DNA from 3 places in the Dorea sp. genome. Region 3 is predicted to be linked to each of the others. Evidence: riboswitches for the same ligand, from Rfam matches in the RefSeq annotation. Region 3 holds a riboswitch; each other region holds the start of a gene.
What was found. A riboswitch is a leader RNA that binds a small molecule or an ion and turns the genes downstream of it on or off. The one in region 3 is predicted to bind cyclic di-GMP.
Positions count from the first base shown of each region.

Region 1: another riboswitch for cyclic di-GMP. It lies ahead of ACWJAF_RS03105 (TetR/AcrR family transcriptional regulator); the one in region 3 lies ahead of ACWJAF_RS02045 (hypothetical protein).
Region 2: another riboswitch for cyclic di-GMP. It lies ahead of ACWJAF_RS03535 (hybrid sensor histidine kinase/response regulator); the one in region 3 lies ahead of ACWJAF_RS02045 (hypothetical protein).

Region 1 covers NZ_CDRRQK010000004.1:77,400-84,815, reverse strand. Annotated here, with positions in the region: gene ACWJAF_RS03135 (PqqD family protein) at 1-411, shown strand, start outside; gene ACWJAF_RS03130 (peptidase domain-containing ABC transporter) at 514-2,283, shown strand; gene ACWJAF_RS03125 (DUF4143 domain-containing protein) at 2,654-3,454, shown strand; gene ACWJAF_RS03120 (hypothetical protein) at 3,591-3,980, opposite strand; gene ACWJAF_RS03115 (hypothetical protein) at 4,016-4,387, opposite strand; gene ACWJAF_RS03110 (hypothetical protein) at 4,412-4,807, opposite strand; cyclic di-GMP riboswitch class I at 5,103-5,179, shown strand; gene ACWJAF_RS03105 (TetR/AcrR family transcriptional regulator) at 5,268-5,915, shown strand; gene ACWJAF_RS03100 (lipopolysaccharide biosynthesis protein) at 6,068-7,416, shown strand, end outside.
Region 2 covers NZ_CDRRQK010000005.1:7,557-14,972, forward strand. Annotated here, with positions in the region: gene ACWJAF_RS03515 (HPr family phosphocarrier protein) at 58-315, shown strand; gene ACWJAF_RS03520 (hypothetical protein) at 615-830, shown strand; gene ACWJAF_RS03525 (DUF4230 domain-containing protein) at 931-1,506, shown strand; gene ACWJAF_RS03530 (AIM24 family protein) at 1,527-2,339, shown strand; cyclic di-GMP riboswitch class I at 2,509-2,584, shown strand; gene ACWJAF_RS03535 (hybrid sensor histidine kinase/response regulator) at 2,790-4,997, shown strand; partial or broken gene ACWJAF_RS03540 (ABC transporter substrate-binding protein) at 5,168-5,593, shown strand; partial or broken gene ACWJAF_RS03545 (ABC transporter ATP-binding protein) at 5,774-6,358, shown strand; gene ACWJAF_RS03550 (Hpt domain-containing protein) at 6,533-6,889, shown strand; gene ACWJAF_RS03555 (D-alanyl-D-alanine carboxypeptidase family protein) at 7,122-7,416, shown strand, end outside.
Region 3 covers NZ_CDRRQK010000003.1:19,283-26,698, forward strand. Annotated here, with positions in the region: gene iorA (indolepyruvate ferredoxin oxidoreductase subunit alpha) at 1-1,350, opposite strand, end outside; gene ACWJAF_RS02040 (LytR/AlgR family response regulator transcription factor) at 1,552-2,268, shown strand; cyclic di-GMP riboswitch class I at 2,271-2,363, shown strand; gene ACWJAF_RS02045 (hypothetical protein) at 2,592-2,801, shown strand; gene ACWJAF_RS02050 (methylglyoxal synthase) at 2,807-3,283, shown strand; gene ACWJAF_RS02055 (sodium:solute symporter family transporter) at 3,492-5,021, shown strand; gene ACWJAF_RS02060 (2-isopropylmalate synthase) at 5,227-7,215, shown strand.

The DNA.
Region 1 (7,416 bases), on a different contig from region 3:
CTGAATCTGATAGGAATAGAAAAGGAATCCGGGGAACATGAAAACGGAAGCAATACGACTCGTAGTGCAAATGAAGAATGCCATGGAAGAAAATTAGTAGTAAGAGGAATCCCGTGGTGTGGAACCTCGCAGATCTATACTACAGAAGATTATGAGCTGGGCGGCATCGTATTACTTGGAAGAGACAGTAACGATCATGTAGAACCACTTTCCACATACGAAAAGACGATAAAAGTCATGCAAAGGATGATCTCACCGGTATGGAAAGAAGAATTGCTGGATAAGAATCTTGAACTGGCAGAGGAGATTGCAAAGAGTGTGCCAGTGTTACATTTGCTCTGTACAAAGGAACCGACTGCGGTAGAGACAGTAAAGAAAGAGATAGACAGACTGTGTGAGATAAAAGAATAGAAATAGATCACACGCGGATAAAAGTAATTTATGGAATAATTAAAAGATAATCTTAGAGAGTTTTAGAAAGTATTACAAGGGAAAGAAGCAGACAAGAAAAAGATGAATAGTAAAATACAACTTATCAAAAAGCATCTAAAAGAAGGCACGCTTCAAAAGATGTGGATACAGACTAAATGGATCTACCAGTATGCCAGAAGATACTGGAAAGCTATGGTCTTATATACAGTACTCGGCCTTGCCGGAACGGGAGTATCACTGATTTCCAGTATGATCTCAAAAGATCTGATCGATATCATTACAGGTCATCAGACAGGAAAGCTGCTAGGGACGTTTGCGGCGATGATTGGATTTTCGATAGCGAATATCCTGGTTGGTCAGGCGTCCGGGTATGCGTCTACATTTATTAATCTGAAGGTAGATGCGGAGATTAAAAATGACATATTTGCCAAGATGCTGGTCACGGACTGGGAATCACTGACGGCTTATCATACAGGGGATCTGGTTACCAGATGGAGTTCGGACGCATCGAATATATCGAATGGTATCCTGAACTGGATCCCGAACCTGATCATCTATACGGCAAAATTCATCAGTGCGCTGTGGGTTGTGGTTTATTATGATCCGACATTTGCGATATTTGCATTACTGGGGATTCCGTTCAGTGCGCTTATGTCACGACCGTTACTTCGGAGGATGCGTAATAACAATGAGCGGAGTGCAGCTATGAATGCGAAGCTTTATGGCTTCAACCAGGAGGCGTTTTCGAATATACAGACGATCAAGGCATTTGACATGATACGGTTCTATATTGACAGGCTGAAGAACCTGCAGACCGATTATATTAATATGCGGCTGGATTTTCAGAAAATGTCGATGCTGACCTCAATCCTGATGTCGATTGTAAGCTTTATCGTATCTTACAGTTGTTATGGATGGGGAATCTACCGTGTATGGAGTGGAATGATCAGTTACGGAACGATGACGATGTTCCTGTCATTATCCGGAACACTTACAGCGTCCGTAAACTCTCTGACAGGGCTGATTCCGACGGCAATTTCACTTACCATATCGGCAGGGAGGCTTATGGATATTGTAGAGATGCCACAGGAAGATTACAGTGGAGATAAGGAAGTAAGAGCATTTGAAAAAGAACATCGTGTAGAAGGTATGGGACTTAAGATGGAGAATCTGGAGTATACCTATCATAACGGAACAAATGTATTCGAGCATGCAACGGTAGAAGCTTACCCACATGAGATCGTGGCATTAGTAGGTCCGTCCGGAGAGGGAAAGACAACGATGCTGCGGCTGATCTTATCACTGCTTAGACCGCAGGATGGAAGGGCATGGATCTGTGCAGGGGAAGACCATAATAACACAGTTGAAATGTCGCCATCAACCAGAAGACTGTTCTCATATGTACCGCAGGGAAATACGATGTTCTCTGGCACGATTGCAGAGAACTTACGAAATGTAAAGCCGGAAGCCACAGATGAAGAAATTATCGAAGCATTAAAACTTGCATGTGCATGGGAATTCATAGAGAAACTGCCGGATGGAATCAACAGTATTGTAAAAGAACGCGGAGGCGGATTCTCCGAAGGACAGGCACAACGTCTGTCAATTGCAAGAGCATTGCTTAGAAAGTCGCCGATTCTGCTTCTGGATGAAGCGACATCTGCATTGGATGTGGCTACGGAGAGAAAGGTACTTAAGAACATCATGATGGATACTTATCCACGAACCTGTATTGTAACGACACACAGACCTACGGTACTTAATATCTGCAGCAGGGTGTATGCGATACGGGAAAAGAGATGCAAGGTGCTTGATCAGGAAGAGATAGATAAGATGGTGCGGGACTTTTAAAAAAATTATTGAACTGGCAAAAAACTAATCGTAAATCAACTCCGAGAAGAAGCAGTGTATGGAAGATGTACATTGCTTCCTTTTTTTGTATCGATTTTGATAATGAAAAAGTGATAAGTATAATAAAAACATAGTAAAACCTTGAAAATGTGTAAAATAGATACTTATAGAAACCTTGAAAATGTGTAAAATATATAATAACAAAAACCTTGAAAACGTGTAAATGGAATAAAATACAGTGAATTTGAGAATAATAAGTCAGAGCTATTTATGAAAAAGGGGCTGGATATTTTGAAAAGGAAAATATATAAAGAGTTACTGAAATGGAAAGAAGAGAAAACCACTGGGAGCAGCACTTCACAGAAAGGCAATGGACTATTTCAGACAATATATGATTGTTGGTGGTATGCCGCAGGCAGTTGAAATGTATGTACAGACCAGAGATTTTGAACGTGTTGACCGTGTGAAGAGAGACATTCTGGAATTATACCGGGCGGATATTGTAAAACATGCGCAGGGATACGAGATGAAAGTAGAACAGATTTTTGAGAATATTCCGTCACAGCTTCAGAAGCATGATAAAAAGTTTAAACTTTCATCATTGAAAAAGGAAGCGAGATTCCGGGAATATGAGGATGCTATTTTCTGGTTAAGTGATGCGATGATCGTGAATGTCTGCTATAATTCGGCAGCACCGAATATCGGACTGAAGTTAAACATGGACCGGGTAACGATGAAATGTTATATGGCGGATACAGGACTGCTTATCAGCCATGCTTTTGATGAAAATGGAATCGTGAGCGAAGAAATTTACAGAAAACTATTGTTTGATAAGCTGGAAGTAAATAAAGGAATGATTGTAGAAAATATTGTTGCGCAAATGCTTGTTGCAAGTGGACATAAACTTTATTTCTATTACAATCCATCACGTGACGATGCAAGCTTAAGAATGGAAATTGATTTCCTGATTGCGAAAAGTAAAATCACAAGCAGACATAACATCTCTCCAATTGAAGTGAAATCCGGCGGAAAGTACACATTGACATCGTTAAAAAAATGCAGGGATAAATATGCAGAGCAGTTGAATACGATGTATGTTCTTCATAAAAATGACTTGAAGGAGGAAGATGGAATTGTATTTCTTCCGTTGTATATGACCCCATTGCTTTAGAGTGTGTCTTAAATGTTTAAATATATAATAGAAGCTGTCGCTGGCAAGTTCTATGCATGTCAAAGTATGCAATAGAACTTGCTAGCGACAGCTTCTTGGTATTTTTTGTGGCTTAAAAAGAATTTGCAAATGGCAATTAATCTGTAATAGATACGCCTGTGATAGCAAGTCCGGTATCAGCAGTAACAACGAGATCACCCAATCCTATATCATCATTTGGATTCTGGTGATAGTTATAGCTGATTTTGAGTGTATTTGTACCGTTGCCGGAAAGCAAAGTTCCTTGCGATGATTGGTAAGTTACATTTTGATTAAATGAGATAGTTAAAATCTGCGCCTCGTTTGAGTGGTCAGCACTGTGGACTCCGTTTACCTGAATACGGTAATCGCCACGACCGTTTTGTGGTGTCTGGTGAATATGGGCATTAGCTGTATAACAGCCTTTACTAGCATCACCACTGGCTGCATACACACCTTCTGCCATTCCATTATCAATTGAAATCATTGGTTTTGAATAATTGCTCATAATAATTACCCCCTTGAATTAAATAAAAATATTAATTAATTTGCATTTGTGTAAGAATAACCAGTGCATTTTAATTGGTTAATATCACCATTTGCCTGAACCGTAATTTCAGCAGTTTCTGGTGCACTATACCAGCTTAATGTTACATTATGGCCAGAAGCAGAAGCACTGGCGCCACCGCCCCATCCACTGGTAATATCCATATTAAAAGTAAGTATGACAGTTAACTGAGAAGGGTTCATATTACTCAGATCCAGAGTAAGTGTCGCCTGTCCTGAACCGCCCCAGTCTGCAATAACAGTAGGAACAGAAATTGTTATTGCATTGGAACCAGCACCGCTGGCTGCATACACACCTTCAGCCATTCCTGCATCAATTGAAATCATCGGTTTTGAATACTGTTTCATATATAATCGAGCCTCCAGTGTAATCTATTGTACAGAATATGTGAATCCAGTGATATCCAGATTATCAATACTTGTACCATGATCAATGTGAACACCAAACATGATAGAGCTAGGTGCATTGGATGTATTAAATGTAAGAATCGCATTAGAACCGCTTGTTGAGCAAGTTGCCCCATCAACTGTTGTTGCATATTCAACCTGATCAACAGTATCGTTAAATGTAACAGTAACAGTGACAGTTCCGTTTAAATTACTCCAGTCAAGCTGGGCAAGACCTTTTCCACCGCCACTGCTCCAGCGATCCCAAATACCTATATAAGTAACGTTTAATGAACCTCCTGTAGCCCCGCTGGCTGCATAAACTCCTTCACTAAGTCCTGTATCTATAGAAATAACTGGTTTTTCATAAATTTTCGCCATATATATTACCTCCTTTTTTTCAGTTCCTATTCTATCATAAAATCCCGAAAAATAAAGAGATATCGTCGATTTTGCGGTAAATATTTTAAGAAAAATCTTTAGCAAATGCTAAATTTTACAAAAATTATTTTTAGAAAATGATAAAAACGCTTGCAAGTGATAACAAAGAGGAGTAACATGAAAGTGATTCAAAAAATGCATTTTTGATGATAAGATGCAAAGAAAAATCGGATTATAACGTATAGAATAAAAATTCTATGCGTTTTATAATATATGGATATTTAGCAAATACTAAAACATATCGGGGCAAAGCTATGGAAACATAGCGACGCAAAGCTATAGGGGCCAGTACAGGGTCAGCCAGTTGCAAGATGAAAAGAGTAAAATCTTTCCTTCTTGCTTTTTTTCGCAAAAAAAGAATCTGGGAGGAATGATGGCGCATGCCGGAAAGGAGAAAGACATGGTAAGAAAGTACAGTAAAGAAGAATTAAAGAATAAGCTGCACCGGGCGTTGTATACGGTTGTTATGAACGAAGGAATCGAAGGCGTAACGGTCAGAAAGATATCAAAGACAAGTGATCTTTCGGATCCGTATATTTATCAGTGTTATAAGAATCTGGGAGACCTGATGGCAGATGCATTTCTTGAAATCGATAGAGAAGTTGCGCAGTTGGTGGAAGAACTTCTTGGAGATGGTGAATTCCGTAAAAAGATGGAGAGTAATCCAGAAGAGTGCTGCTGGATAATGTGGAATGCATATTGGAAGTTCCTTATGAAGGACCCGGAGAAGACAGTTTTTTACTGGAGATATTATCAGTCCGCACGGTATACGAAGGAATTTCTGGAGATCAGAAGAGGTGTGCTTAGCCAGTTTGTTACATATATGGAGAAGATGGGACAGGATTACGGAATCAAAGAGCTGACAGATCCGGAAGTACTGGTGTCAAATATTATTGACAGTACGGTGTCGGTAGCGGTGAAGATGCATCTTGGGTATATGAAGCAGACGGATCTGAAAGCGCATACCGTGTATCAGTCAGTATTTGCATTGCTGTTTCATATGTTACAGGTGGATGTATGGGATGAGTCTTATATATGTACAGCGTAGATATAAAAGATTGTGTGTTCAGACATGTTCTGGAATCAGGTTTGGCAGGTGGTAAAATATGTAATAAAACTGCCAACGCAAGTTCCAGGTATTCTGTATTGCTTTCCAAATCTATGTCGTATACACTTATAGAATGAAAGTGAACGGAAGGAATGAGAAAGTTGGAACAAAAGACCAGAACAGAATATTCGGTAATGAATACATCGGTAGCGATCGTGGCGCGTATGTCGGCGATACTGATGGGATTTCTTACCAGGGTTGTATTTACCAGAGTTTTAAGTGAAGGATATGTCGGGATCAATGGTCTGTTTACGGATATTCTGAACATTCTGTCATTGTCGGAGCTGGGGGTCGGAACGGCGATCACGTATGCATTATACGGACCAATTGCGAGAAAGGACATTAAGAGGCAGCAGATACTGATGCGGATGTTCCGGTCATTTTACCGGGTGACGGCTGTAATCGTGCTGGTTACGGGGCTGGCTCTGATTCCATTTCTGGATGTACTGATGAAGGACCGTCCGGATGTGGATCATCTGATTCTGATCTATATGCTGTATCTGATGAATTCAGTGATATCGTATCTTCTTATATATAAGAAGACGCTGGTGGATGCACACCAGATGAATTACCTGACGGTGTTGAATCAGAATGGATTTCTTATCTTGCAGGACATTTTACAGATGATTGTCCTTCTGGTGACGAAGAATTTTATACTGTTTCTGATTATGGCAGTGCTTTGTACATTTGCGGCAAATGTGACGATGTCCCGGAAGGCAGATCAATTATTCCCATATCTGAGGGAATCATGTAAGGAGAAGCTGCCAAAAGAAGAACGTCAGGATATTATTAAAAATGTAATGGCAATGTTGATGCATAAGCTTGGCAACATTGTTGTAAATAATACGGATAACCTTCTGATCTCTGGATTTGTAGGTGTGATCACGGCAGGAATCTATTCGAACTATTACCTGATCATTGGATCAGTGAGACAGGTGCTGGATCAGGCGTTCCAGGGAGTTGCGGCAAGTGTAGGAAATCTTGGGATCACTGAAGAAAAAGAGAAAGTGCACCAGGTATTTTTACAGTTATTCTTCATCGGGCAATGGATGTATGGTGTGGCGGGAATCTGCCTGTTTGAGATGCTGAATCCATTTGTAGAGCTGGCATTTGGGAAGAAATACCTTTTTCCGGTGGAAGTTGTACTGGTGTTGTGTGTGAATTTTGCAATTAACGGAGCGAAAAAGTCGGTGACCATATTCAAGGAATCTATGGGACTTTTCTGGAATGACAGGTATAAAGCGATTGTGGAAGCAGTGCTGAACTTAGGAATATCAGTTGCTTTGGTGGTACGGCTTGGCGTGACGGGTGTATTTCTCGGAACAATTTTCAGTATGTTATTAACATCGGTATGGATCGAACCGTATGTTATATATAAGCACAGCTTTGAACGTTCACCGGCAGAGTTCTTCCTGACATATGGGAAGAATCTGGTTGTGAT
Region 2 (7,416 bases), on a different contig from region 3:
GTTAGGATTGTATGAAAAATCCATGCCATCGGATCTGACCTGGAGGAACCACAGATTATGAAATCTTTTAATTATACAATCAATGACGAATTAGGACTGCATGCAAGACCAGCGGGACTTTTTGTAAAAGAGGCAAAAAAATATCAGAGTAAGATCACCCTGACAAAAGAAGGAAAAACTGTTTCCGCAACACAGCTTATGATGATCATGGGACTTGGAGTAAAGAAAGGTGCAGAAGTTACCATTACTGTAGAGGGTCCAGATGAAGAGGAAGCTTATGCAGCAATGGTAACATTCTTCAGGGAGAACCTGTAAGGGGGAGTCGGAAATGGAACGATATACAGGAAAGTCGAGATGAATTATCGGCATCTCCGACATTTATCTATCCTCTTAGAAAAATAATCCGGGAAATGGATTAATATGGATTTATATAGATAAAATAGCGAGACAGTGTTGGCTGCCTCGCTATTTTATTAAATTTCTCGAAAATTGAGAATTATGTCATATTATTTCAATAAATTTGTTGTATATTTATAGCTTGAAACTAAGTATAGTAGATTCAGACTATACAGAAAGAATAACAGTATAAGTGTAGAGAATAGGAGACGAAGATTATGTTAACGTTATTATTTATGATCTGTATGTTTGGAATATTTGGTAAACTGCTTGTGTTTGGATTAAAAGCCACGTGGGGATTATCGAAGTTACTTCTGACGGTGATATTCTTCCCTCTGATCTTAGTAGGAATGGTAGTTGGCGGACTGATCCATCTGGCGTTCCCGATTCTGATTATTGTAGGTATCGTATCATTGTTAAGCAGGAATTATTAATCAGGAAAAGCCACATAGAAGGTAAGGAAAAACGGATATAAAAGAGTACTTAACAGTAAGATGACAATAAAACGAACTACAAAAGAAAAGGGGGATGTCTGTGAAGACAAAGCTAAAAGTAATACTTGTGGTTATTCTTGCATTGGTTATCAGCATTGGTTCCATATCAGCGTATAAGTATATTATAACTCCAAAAGAGGAAAGTATCCCGCTGGAGACGACGCTTGAAGATGCGGCGGAGCTGACAACACAGAAGATGATCATCTCGGATGTATTCAAAAGCACGAAGGGAAACATTCCGCTGATCAACAAGAATAAAATCCTGGTACAGTATAAGACAACTGTGACCGCAGGGCTTGATGTGAAAGAAGCCCAGATAAAAGAGACCGATGATCAGATAAAAATTACGATTCCACATTGTACGATCAATGAGGATTCCATCAAGATCAAATCCAGTGACCTGAAGATCTATGATACGAATTTTGCAATTATGAGTATTGATAAGGAACAGATGCTGGAGATTGTCGGAGAGGCTGAGAAAAAAGCAAAAAAAAGAGCCGAATCCGATGAATACGGATTTCTTGAAAATGCAGATGAAAATGCAAAGAAGGTCATGAAGGGGATGTTTGAAAATGTAGCAGATGGCCGCAAGGTTATTGTAGAATTTCAAAAGTAAATAACAAGGAGGAAACCACAATGAGAATCGTGAATATGCAGAATGAAAACAGAAAATATATCAGTACAAAGGATAATTTCCACGTACTTGAGTACGAAAAAGATGCCAGCGTATCGCCGTTTAATGCAACGGATGAATTCTTCATGAGTAAGATGAATGTAAGAAGAAGACAGGTAGTAATCGATATCAATAAAGAGCATTCTGCAGTGATCCAGGCAGGTGCAATGCAGTGGATGGGCGGAGATGTAAGAGCTACGACAGGAGTAAAAGGTATCGGCGATCTGTTCGGCAAAGCAATCAAAGGTGCAGTGACAAAGGAAGCGGCAGTAAAGCCGGAATACGTTGGAGCCGGAATACTGGTGCTGGAGCCTACATATAAGTATATTATTCTGGAAGATGTATCTAAGTGGGGAGCAGAAGGAATGACGATCGAAGATGGCATGTTCCTTGCATGTGACGGGAACGTAAAAAGTAAAGTCGTAGCCAGAAAGAACGTATCGTCTGCGGTATTAGGTGGAGAAGGATTGTTCAACTTAAGTCTCCGTGGTAATGGTATCGTGGCGCTGGAAAGTAATGTGCCGGAAGAAGAATTGATCGAGATCGAACTTGAAAATGATGAGTTAAAGATTGATGGAAGTATGGCTGTATGCTGGTCTTCGAATCTTGAATTTACGGTAGAGAGAACAACGAAGACGCTGGTTGGTTCAGCGGTCAGCGGGGAAGGCCTGGTTAATGTATACAGAGGAACCGGAAGGGTACTGATGAGTCCGGTGGCTCTGACTGATTCCTTATATGATGCAACCAGCGAACTGGATGCAAAACCAGGAAGATAAATGATTATTGCTCACTGGTAGGAATTTTCTGAATTGAAAATTCCGTATGATGGGGTAATGGATGTGGATTTTGCCAATTTGAGTTAACTGACTTTATGCTGACTTTATTAACGCTCGTTCTTGACATGAATTTTAGGATAACGTTATAATAAAAGGCAGGAGAAAAGGAACATATTTACGGCAAAGCATCCGAAAGGTTGTGACGCAAAGCTATAGGACCTGTAAAATGGTAGCCAGTTGCAATAATAAATAGCAGGAAATGTTATAGTCGTCAAGTATCCGAAGGAAACCGCCGGTGGCGGTGGATGTAGGAGGTATGTCTATAGCATGGCCTGCTTTTTTTATCGGTATGCGTTCGGAAGAAAAATTGCCGGTGGCAGGTTTTCTGTATGATATAAAGGTTTTTGCATGGATATCAGAGGAGCGTAATTCCAGTTCTTGGAGGTGCACATGAGATTATCAATACGAAGAAAAAGACAACAACAGACAGAAGAATATAGACAAATGCAGATTGTTCAGGATGCGGTTGATGATGTGTTGGACAACATCTCGATACTGGATAACATTTCCAGTAAGGAGGAGTTAAATGAAGCGATGCCAAAGCTTCTGGCTTTCCTTGGAAAGTATTCGTTGTCAGACAGATCCTACATGTTTACATGGACAGAGGAAGACAGAAGCGTTATGAAGATGACGCATGAATGGTGTGCTGAGGGAGTTGAACCGACAATAGACAAGATGCAGAATGTGCGGATTGAGGATATGCCAAACTGGGCACCGCGGCTGCGGGCAGGAGAAGCAATCGTATCTGCGGACTGGGAAGAAGAGCGCAGGCAGACACCGGAAGAGTTTGAATTATTTGACGGACAGGATATTCATTCACTGATTGTGATCCCGATCCTTTCGAATAAGAAGTTAAATGGCTATATTGGATTCGACAATCCGGAGCAGAGTAAGACGGCACTTTCGCTGCGGCTTTTAAAAGCAGTGGGGGGTCACATCGGCGGTTTACAAGAGAATCTTCTTATGATGGAAGAGCAGGAAAGACAGAAAATAAAGCTTGAAAATGCACTGGCAGAGGCTACGCTAAACAGTGAGATCGTAGGATCAATCAGTAAAATCTACTGGCTGATCTACCGTATGGATCTGGTGCGGGGGACATACGACGAGGTGTCTTCCGGACAGGAGATGCACCGGCTGACGGGAAAAAGAGGGACAATCGCAGATGTATTTAAAAATGTAAGAGAAACGATCGTGGATGAGGAACATCAGGAACTTATGAGGGAATTCCTGGATACGTCTACACTGGCACTGCGCCTTAAGGATACGGAAAGCATTGCGGCAGAATACAGGGCTGCGAACGGATCGTGGCATCTGGGGCGGTTCATTGTAAAGAAGAGGGATAAGAACGGTGTAGTCACGAATGTATTATATGTTGTGTGCAAGATCGATAAGCAGAAACAGCTGGAGATTGAGTACAGGCAGAAACTTCTTGAGACTGCAGACGAAGCAAGGAGAGCGAATATCGCAAAGACTGATTTTCTGCGGAGAATGAGTCATGATATCCGGACACCGATCAACGGGATTCAGGGTATGATCGAGATTGCAGAGCATTATGCAGATGATAAAGACAAGCAAAAAGAGTGCCGGGAAAAAGTAAGAGAGGCAACGGGATTCCTTATGGAGATTGTGAACAGTGTCCTGGATATGAACAAGCTGGAATCCGGTGCGATCGAGCTTGAGCATGAGCCGTTTGACATTCTTAAAGTACTGGAAGAGACGAACAGTATTACAAAAATGAGTGCGCAGATGAAGGGGCTGACAGTGAACTTTAATCACAGTACCGTAGTCCACCGGCATGTAATCGGAAGTCCGGTGCATTTAAAACAGATCTTGCAGAATATTGCAGGAAATGCGGTGAAGTACAACCGGGAAGGCGGAGAGATACGGCTGTCCTGCGAGGAACTGAAAGGTGAAGAAAGGCAGGCCGTTTATTGCTTTCGGTGTACGGATACGGGACGCGGTATGAGCGAAGAATTCATCAAGCATGCGTTTGAACCATTTGCGCAGGAAGAACAAAGTGCGAGAACGGCATATATGGGAACCGGGCTTGGACTTGCCATTGCAAAACAGCTGACAGAGATGATGAATGGTAAGATCGAAGTAAAAAGTGTGGTAAATGTTGGGACAACATTTACGATTACGATACCGTTTGATCTTCATGTATCATATGAGGAAGAAGAACGGAAAGAAGAGGTCACAGGAACAGAACTGGCCGGCAAGAAAGTCCTTCTGGTAGAGGACAATGATCTGAATATGGAGATTGCGGAATTTCTTCTTGAAAAGGCAGGCATGGAAGTAACAAAAGCGCAGAACGGGGAGATTGCGGTCGAGATATTTAAGATATCGGAGGAAGGATATTTTGACGTTATTTTGATGGATGTCATGATGCCGGTGATGGACGGATTGACGGCAACGAAAAAAATAAGAGAGCTTGAAAGAAAGGATGCAAAAGTAATACCTGTCTTTGCGATGACAGCCAATACATTTGTCAGTGACCGGAAGAACTGCCGCGATGCGGGAATGAACGGGTATATACCGAAGCCTGTAAGTATCCAGACAATTACGGATACGCTGAACTGTGATGTGAATAAGTTGTAGAATGCAACGAATTTTGTAATTTTAAAATGCTTGCGTTATACTAAGAACAGTTCAATAAAAACCAGGGGAGCTTATGAAAGAAGCTGAGAGTAAGATCGTAACTTAGACCCTTGAACCTGTGTGGATAATGCCGGTGTAGGAAGTGTTTGTCGTAATAGGATAAAGTGAAGATGCCGGAAAGCCTGACTGGAAAAGGAAGGCGGGGGGACGGTATCGACAGCCCGAAGGGACTGGAAGGTAAGACATATTCTACATGGGAGTCTCCGATCGAGCAGGCAACACTGAAGACAGTTATGAAGGATGAAGGAGCAGATTTTGACAAGGTAAAACTGATTCCGAATAATATTACAGACGAGCCGGCAGCATTAAAGGCAAAACAGACAGATGCCATCTGGGTATTCTACGGATGGGGCGGCATCAATGCAGATATTGAAAATGTAGACTGTGATTACTGGAACTTTAAAGACATTGATCCGGTATTTGATTACTATACACCAGTTATTATTGCCAACAATGATTTCCTGAAAGATTCACCGGATACTGCGAAAGCATTCTTAGAGGCGACAGAAAAAGGATATGAGTATGCGATCGAGAATCCGAAGAAGGCAGCAGATCTCCTGATCAAGGGTGACGACACAGGATCCTTAAAAGGTTCTGAAGATCTGGTATATGCAAGCCAGGAATGGCTGTCAGAGCAGTATGTTGCAGATCAGGCAAAATGGGGCGTAATCGACGAGACAAGATGGAACAACTTCTATCAGTGGCTGCATGACAACGGACTTACAACACCGGAAGAGGGAAGGGTGCTTCTGAATGGGCAGGATATCACGTCCAGACCGGGAGAGATCAGTTACATGCTTCAGAAGGATCTTCTGTTCCTGCATAAGAAGATCATAGACAATGTGGCACTTCCATTGGTTCTTCACGGGATGAAGAAGAAAGAAGCAAGAGAAAAGGCGTCCGTATATTTTAAAGAATTCGGACTGGAAGGCACACAGTACCAGTATCCGTCGCAGTTATCCGGTGGAATGCGTCAGAGGGCCGCGCTGCTTCGGACATACCTTTCGTCTAAGGGAGTGGCACTTCTGGACGAACCGTTTAGTGCACTTGATACACTGACAAAGACTGCGATCCATAAGTGGTATCTGGATGTAATGCAGCATATTGATCTGGCAACACTTTTTATCACACATGATATTGATGAGGCAATTCTTTTATCTGACCGAATCTATATCCTGAATGGGAAACCAGGAGAGATAAAAGATGAGATCATTATAAAAGAAAAGAAGCCAAGGCCGGAGGATTTTTATCTGACAGATGCATTCCTGGCGTATAAAAGAGATATCATCGGAAGGTTATAAATTCCTGATCGAAAAATTCTATTTAAAAAATCTGTTAGCGTATGCTATAATGAGCTTTAGAATATAAGATGACCGGGAAAATGTGTGAAGTCTTGCAATACATATTTGGAAAATAGTATGGCAGAACGGCATTTCATGGGGCATATGAAGATTAGAGAGTAGGAGAAAAAGAATATGACAATACAGGAATGTTATGAAGCCATTGGCGGTAATTACGATGACGTATTAAAAAGAGTCCGCAGCGAAGCATTAATTCAGAGATTCACACTGAAGTTTCTTGCGGATAAGAGTTACCCACAGTTAAAAGAGTCACTCGAAGCAAAGAATTATGAAGATGCATTTCGTGGTGCGCATACATTAAAGGGTGTATGCCAGAACCTTTCGTTCGACCGCCTGTATGAGGTGAGCTGTGATCTGACAGAGCTTTTAAGAGACAGAACCGGTACACAGCCAGGAATTCTGGAAGCGATGGCAAAAGTTACGGAAGTGTATGAAGCGACAATTAAAGAGATTGAAAAGCTGGATCAGTAAAACTGGACAGGCAATCTTATTATTTATTATGTGAAATGTAAAAAATACCGGTGATTGTAAAATTGCCGGTATTTTTTGTTGCGCAGGTGTTACTGTATTATACGGAATTTTCTGAACTGAAAATTCCGTATGATACAGTAACGTTTAGGTATATCGGGCGGCATTGATTACAGACTTGAGATAATAGACAAGAAGGATTATAATATAGAGCAGAAAATGGAGGATAATACACATGTGGGGAAAAAAACGCATATCTGCCATGCTTATGGCAGTGATCGTAGGTGTGTCGGCGGGAATGTCGCAGACGGTTACCTATGCGGAACCAACGACAGATAATACTGCGGCGGCAACTGACGCAGCAACGCAGCAGGCACTGACACCGGAACAGCAGGCGCAGCAGGAGGAACAGAACGTATACAATATGGAAGTCCAGTCGAATGGCTGGGAGAACTGGCCGCAGGGACCTGGAACTTATGGAGAAGCAGCAATCGTGATGGATGCAGGAACGGGAAGTATCCTGTATGCAA
Region 3 (7,416 bases):
GACCACACCCGTGATCGCAGAAGCGAAGAAAGTGGAATCCCCGACGAATGCAAAGCAGGTGGTATCAGGCTCTATCTTTTCCACACCCTGTGCAATATTCAGTCCGGCACCCATACACAGACAGGTATCAACCATATCAAGCGGCATTGCATTTCCCAGAGTGTAACATCCGATATCACCGCAGAAAATCGTCTTCTGACCCTTCATTGCTTTCTTTACCGCATAGAAAGAAGCGCGGTGTGGACATCCGGCGCAAAGAACCGGTGGACGGACCGGAAGCTCCGGCGGTGTCGGAAGTGAAGAGGAACCAGCTTTTTCAAGACCAAGAAATGTATGTATATAGGAAGATACGCTGTCACGTGTATTTTCACCTGCACAGGCAGTGGTTCCGTCTAACTTGCCGGTGATCTTTGTTGGCAGATGGTATTTCCCGCAGATATAAGTTAATTCCTGCTCGATTACCGGATCAAGCTCTTCAAGACAGAGAACCTCATCAAGACCCGTCAGGAATTCGACAGCCAGCTTCTCAGGAAATGGATATGGAGTAGATACTTTCAGATGTCTTACCATATCGGTTTCCTGAAGTGTCTCCATTGCATAAGTATAACTGATGCCGGCAGAAGCAATTCCCTTCTTGGAATCCTTCCAGGTATCGCAGGCCGGGATGATTTTGTTTTTATCATAAGAAGAAAATACGTCGGATAATTCCACATTTCTTGCTACAATTTTTTGATGATTCATAAATGAAAGTTTAGGGAAGATTACCCAGCGTTTCGAATCTTTGATGAACCCTTCCGGTGTATGTACGGTATATTCGCTCTCATCCTTGATATCGATGGAAGCATAGCCATGACAGACACGGGTAGTAGGGCGTAAGAATACCGGTGTGCCATATTTTTCCGAATATTCGAAGGCCTCCTGGATCATCTCATAGGCTTCCTGCGCGGAAGAAGGATCAAAGCAAGGAAGCTTTGAAAATGCGGCAAAATGTCTTGTATCCTGTTCCGTCTGTGAAGAGATCGGTCCCGGATCATCTGCGACGAGAACGACCATACCGCCTTTGATACCGACATATTCCAGACTCATCAACGGGTCGGATGCAACATTTAACCCGACCTGCTTCATCGTAACAAGGGATCTGGCACCGGCATAAGCGGCACCTGCGGCGAGTTCCATGGCTGCTTTTTCATTGACAGACCATTCCACATAGACATCGTCAGGACGGTGCTTTGCGATAGTTTCAAGCACTTCTGTAGAAGGTGTACCTGGGTAACCGGCGACCACATTTACCCCTGAAGCGACAGCTCCAAGAGCGATGGCAGCATTACCCATTAAAAATTCTTTATGCATAATTTCACCTCGAATGTGTATATTTTTTCATAAATGTAGTATAGTATGTTATGAGAGGAATTTCAATGATAAGAGGAGCATTTGCGAAATTCCGGAAAACCATTCGACATATGAAGAAATATTCTTGAAATTGTCGACATGAGTTGTTATAATATATTGCGTTTTGGGAGAAAGTGCAAGAAGATAAAGGTGGGAAAGCGGATGAGAAGAATAGTCATCTGTGAAGATGTAGAAATTCAGCGCGAGATGCTGAAAGAAATTTTAACCTCATATTTCGAAGAAATTAATGAAGAAGTGATGATCCTGACCTATGATTCCGGGGAATCACTGGTTGCGGATATTGAAGAAGAGTACGTGGAAGCCGAACTGATCCTTCTGGACATCTACATGAAGAAATTGAATGGAATGGAGACCGCGAAGAAACTTCGTGATCTGAACTGCAACGCACCGATCGTGTTCCTGACCGCATCACCGGATTTTGCGGTGGAAAGCTATGACGTGCAGGCAGCAGGATATCTTTTAAAACCATTCGAAGAAGACAAATTGAAAAATCTCCTGAATCACATTTTAAAAGTAGACTTAAAGCGCAGAGTCGTAATCAAAGAACGGAGGCAGTACCGTTATCCGTATATAGACGACATCTTATATATGGAAAGCGACCGTCATTATGTGACGATACATATTGCAGACGGGACAGAGATCGTGACTGCCGAAAAGTTAAAATCTCTGGAAGAGAAGATGGACGAACCAAGGTTCCTCCACTGCCATCAGAGCTATCTGGTCAATATGGACTACATAAAAGATGTGAAAGATGATTTTATATTAAAAGACGATACGATCATCCCAATCCGTGTCCGCGGAAGACGGGAAATGATCGAGGCATATTACAATTATTTTGTGAAACATAATAAGATGTAATGAAAAAACAAAGGCAAACTTGCCGAAAGACAGGGACGCAAAGGCATAGGGGCGAAGGATTGTAATAATGGAATCTATACCAGCCGGTTGCTTCCGACATTGCACTGAGAAATATGATAAGAACAAGAAAGATGAACTGTTTGATGATTTAATATATAACAGTTCATCTTTTTTATACCAAAATATGTAAATTTTTCGTTTACAGGTTGATATTCCTTGTTACAACTGCTAAAATTATAAGGAAAGACTTTACTGCGTTAAAATATGAAATGCAGGAAATCTAAAAATAATGCATGTTAACGCAGGTGAAAGAAGGGGGACGGATGAAGATTAAAATACAGGCAGTGAGTTTCTGGAGTATCGGGGTCACGATTGTGCTGGCGTTGCTTTTTATCCTGATTTCAATTCGGGGCCGGAAAGAATTCCAGGTGATGAAATGGATGTCGTTTCTTTTAAGAGCACCATGCGTTCGAAAGGAGCTGCCAATGGCAGGTCCTCTGCATGTAAAAAGAAGAATAACAGAAAGGAGCTGAATGCTATGTTAAATGAAAATTATGTAACATTTGAGATAGGAAAAGCAAAACATATCGCACTGGTTGCCCATGACGGTAAGAAAAAGGAACTGATTGAGTGGTGTGATAAGAATAAAGAGATTTTAAAAGGACATTTCCTTTGCGGTACAGGTACAACTGCACGTCTGATCGCCGAGAAGACAGGACTTCCGGTAAAAGGATACAACAGTGGTCCACTTGGTGGAGACCAGCAGGTCGGTGCTAAGATTGTAGAAGGTCAGATCGACTTCATGATCTTCCTCTGGGACCCGTTAGAGGCGCAGCCACACGACCCGGATGTAAGAGCGTTATCCCGTATTGCCGTTCTTTACGATATCCCTACAGCTAATAATCTTGCAACAGCAGATTTCATGCTGAAGTCTGAATTTATGAATTCTACATATGAAAGAAAGGTAGAGAACTTTAATAAGACCATTCAGGACAGAGTGGAGAAGATGAAATAGAAGCCATAGAGCAGCTGCGTATTCCGTAAAAAAAGGAATCGCAGCTGTTTTTTGGCTTTTTTTATATTTCTGCAAAATAAGATTGACATACTGTAACATCTGTGCTATTCTAACACTACAAACTTTAACGCTTTAAAGCGCAACGCTTTAAAGCGGATTAGCAAAGTAACAAGTAAAAAAGAAATGAGGAAAGTAGAGGAGAAAGGTTATGGCGATGAAATTATTGATGCTGGTGATATTTTTTGCAATTATGGTATCGGTTGGCATCTATGCAAGAAAGCATGCGACAAGTGTAGACGGTTATGTGTTAGGGGGGAGATCGGTAGGCCCGTGGCTTACGGCATTTGCGTATGGTACGTCATACTTCTCTGCGGTTGTATTTGTAGGATATGCAGGACAGTTCGGATGGAAATACGGTCTTGCGTCGACATGGATCGGAATCGGAAATGCGATCATCGGAAGTCTGCTGGCATGGGTGGTACTTGGAAGACGTACCAAGGTAATGACGCAGCATCTGAATTCCAAGACAATGCCGGATTTCTTCGGTGAGAGATATGGAAGTAAGGCGCTGAAGATTACGGCTTCAGCGATCGTATTCATATTCCTGGTGCCGTATACAGCTTCTGTATACAATGGATTGTCAAGATTGTTTGGAATGGCATTTAACATTCCTTATAAATATTGCGTGATCGGTATGGCAGTATTTACAGGAATCTATGTTATCCTCGGTGGATATATGGCTACGGCGATCAATGATTTTATTCAGGGAATCATTATGCTGGGTGGCATTGTTGCAGTCATCCTGGCAGTGTTAAATGGTCAGGGCGGATTTATTCAGGCGATTAAGGCCATGGCAGAGATCCCAAGTGATGTGCCTGTGACAATGGGACAGCCGGGAGCATTTACTTCTTTCTTTGGACCGGATCCACTGAATCTTCTTGGAGTTGTCATCCTGACTTCTCTTGGAACATGGGGACTTCCACAGATGGTTGGTAAATTCTACGCAATCAAAGATGAAAAATCCATCAACACAGGAACCGTTATTTCTACATTGTTTGCAATCGTAATCTCCGGAGGATGTTACTTCCTTGGAGGATTCGGAAGACTGTTTGATGCAGCAGAATTACATGATGAAGCTGGAAACATGATTTTTGACGGAATCATTCCTCATATGTTATCAACACTTCCGGATATCCTGATCGGTATCGTAGTGGTACTGGTATTATCCGCATCCATGTCCACACTTGCGTCACTGGTTCTTACATCCAGCTCGACACTGACACTGGATTTCTTAAAGGATAACGTGATGAAAGACATGAGCGAGAAGAAACAGGTACGCACCATGCAGGTGATGGTAGTATTCTTCATTGTATTATCGGTAGTGATCGCAATGGATCCTCCGACCTTCATTGCACAGCTGATGGGTATCTCATGGGGCGCACTTGCGGGAGCATTCCTTGCACCGTTCATGTATGGTCTGTACTGGAAAGGTGTGACAAGAGCAGCTGTATGGGCAAGTTTTGCAGCTGGTGTCGGAATTACAGTTCTGAATCTGTTCTTCCACTTTATCGCATCCCCAATCAATGCGGGAGCAATTGCAATGGTTGCAGGAATGATTATTGTACCGGTTGTAAGCCTGATCACACCGAAGCTTCAGAAAGAGAAAGTAGATGAAATATTTACATGCTACGATGAAAAAGTTGTGATTACGAAAAAGCGTTCTCTGGAACAGAATTAAATATAATAATCTGAAAAATCGAACATATTAAAAAACATCAAGGGAAGTGATTAAATTTATCACTTCCCTTTTGTGTGTACATATGTTAGGATATAAAAGTATTAAAAATGAACAACGAAATTGATGATTATTATTCATGGAGAGAAAGAAATTTGTCGAAGTGATCACATTTAAAATATGGGGTAGAAAGAGAGGATATTGAATTATGAAGAATTATCAGAAATATGAGAAAAGTTATTTTATGCCGCCGGAGGTCACATACGACTGGGCGAAAAAAGATGCAGTAGAACAGCCGCCAAAGTGGTGCAGCGTTGACTTAAGAGATGGTAACCAGGCACTGATCGAGCCAATGAGCCTGGATGAAAAGCTGGAGTTCTTCCAGATGTTGGTCGACATCGGATTCAAAGAAATCGAAGTTGGTTTCCCGGCAGCTTCTGAGACAGAGTACAAGTTTATGAGAACATTGATCGAAATGGATATGATTCCGGACGATGTAACGGTACAGGTTCTGACTCAGGCAAGAGAACACATCATCAAAAGAACATTTGAAGCTGTAAAAGGTGCTCCGCACGCAGTGATCCACCTGTATAACTCAACATCTGTTGCACAGAGAGAACAGGTATTTAGAAAAGATAAAGAGCAGGTAAAACAGCTCGCAATCGACGGTGCAAAATTACTTCTGAAACTGGCCAGTGAAACAGATGGGAACTTTACATTTGAGTACAGTCCGGAAAGTTTCCATGGTACAGAAGTTGACTATGCGGTAGAAGTATGTAATGCAGTTCTGGATGTATGGCAGCCAACAGCAGACAATAAAGCGATCATCAATATCCCGACAACCGTTGAAAATGCAATGCCTCATACATTTGCGTGCCAGTTAGAGTATGTACATAAGCATCTGAAATACAGAGAGAACGTTGTACTTTCACTTCATCCGCACAATGACAGAGGATGTGGCGTTGCAACTGCAGAGCTTGGTATCCTTGCTGGTGCTGACCGTATTGAAGGTACCTTATTTGGAAATGGTGAGCGTACCGGTAATGTGGATATCATTACACTTGGTATGAATATGTATTCACAGGGCGTAGATCCTGGACTTGACTTCTCTAATATGAAGAAGATCCGTGAGACTTATGAGCGCCTGACAAGAATGCAGGTATATGACCGTCAGCCATATTCCGGAGATCTTGTATTTACTGCATTCTCTGGATCTCATCAGGATGCGATCGCCAAAGGTATGGCATGGAGAGATGAGAAGAAATGTGATAAATGGACAGTTCCATATCTGCCGATCGATCCAAAGGATGTCGGAAGAGAGTATGACTCAGACGTTATCCGTATCAACAGCCAGTCGGGTAAGGGCGGCGTAAACTATATCTTGATGCACAGCCACGGAATCAATCTTCCAAAGGCAATGCGTGAAGAGGTAGGTTACATGGTAAAAGATGTATCTGATAAAGCGCACAAAGAGCTGACACCTGACTGGGTATATCAGATCTTCACAGATCATTATATTAATACAAAGTCTATCTTCCACATTGATGAATGCCATTTCAAACAGGTAGATGGAATTACAGCAGAAGTTACAATCAACCATGCCGGAGAAAGCAAAGTGATTACTTCGAATGGAAATGGACGTCTGGATGCTGTAAGTAATGCAATCAAACAGTACTTTAACATCAGCTATGAATTATCTGTATACGAGGAACATTCGCTCACAAAGGGATCTTCTTCTAAGGCCGTAGCTTATGTAGGTATTATCTGCAAGGGCAAGATGTTCTGGGGAGTTGGAATTGATCCTGACATCATCCGTGCATCAATTGAAGCGCTGATCGTTGCTGTAAATAAGATCGAAGAGCTTGGAAGTGCAGATGCGTGTACAGATCCGAGAATGATCGAGATCATGAATTATGTGCAGGCAAATTATATCGATATTACATTAGATGATCTGGCTGAGAAGTTCTTCCTGTCAAAGCCTTATCTGTCAAAATACATTAAGGAAAAATCAGGAATGACGTTTGGGGATCTGGTGAAGAAGATCCGTATGAAGAAGGCGAAGGCTTTGCTTAAGAGCAGCAATATGACAGTTGAGAATATTGCGATGTCTGTGGGATATCAGAATGTGGAGCATTTTAACCGCCTGTTTAAGAAGGCTTATGATATGACTCCTATGCAGTTCCGTAATCAGAAATAGGGACGCAATTGCCCGGCTGCCCGGTGGGGGACGTGGATGTTCGCGAACAAGATGTAGCGTTTTTTCGGGAACGAAATATTAGAATCGAATATATTCGATGGAGAAATTCTGAAAGAATTTTCCATCTCAGATATTCTTGAGGGATGTGCTTGTGGCACATCCCTCATCTAATATTTCACTCCCGGAAAAACGAACATCTTG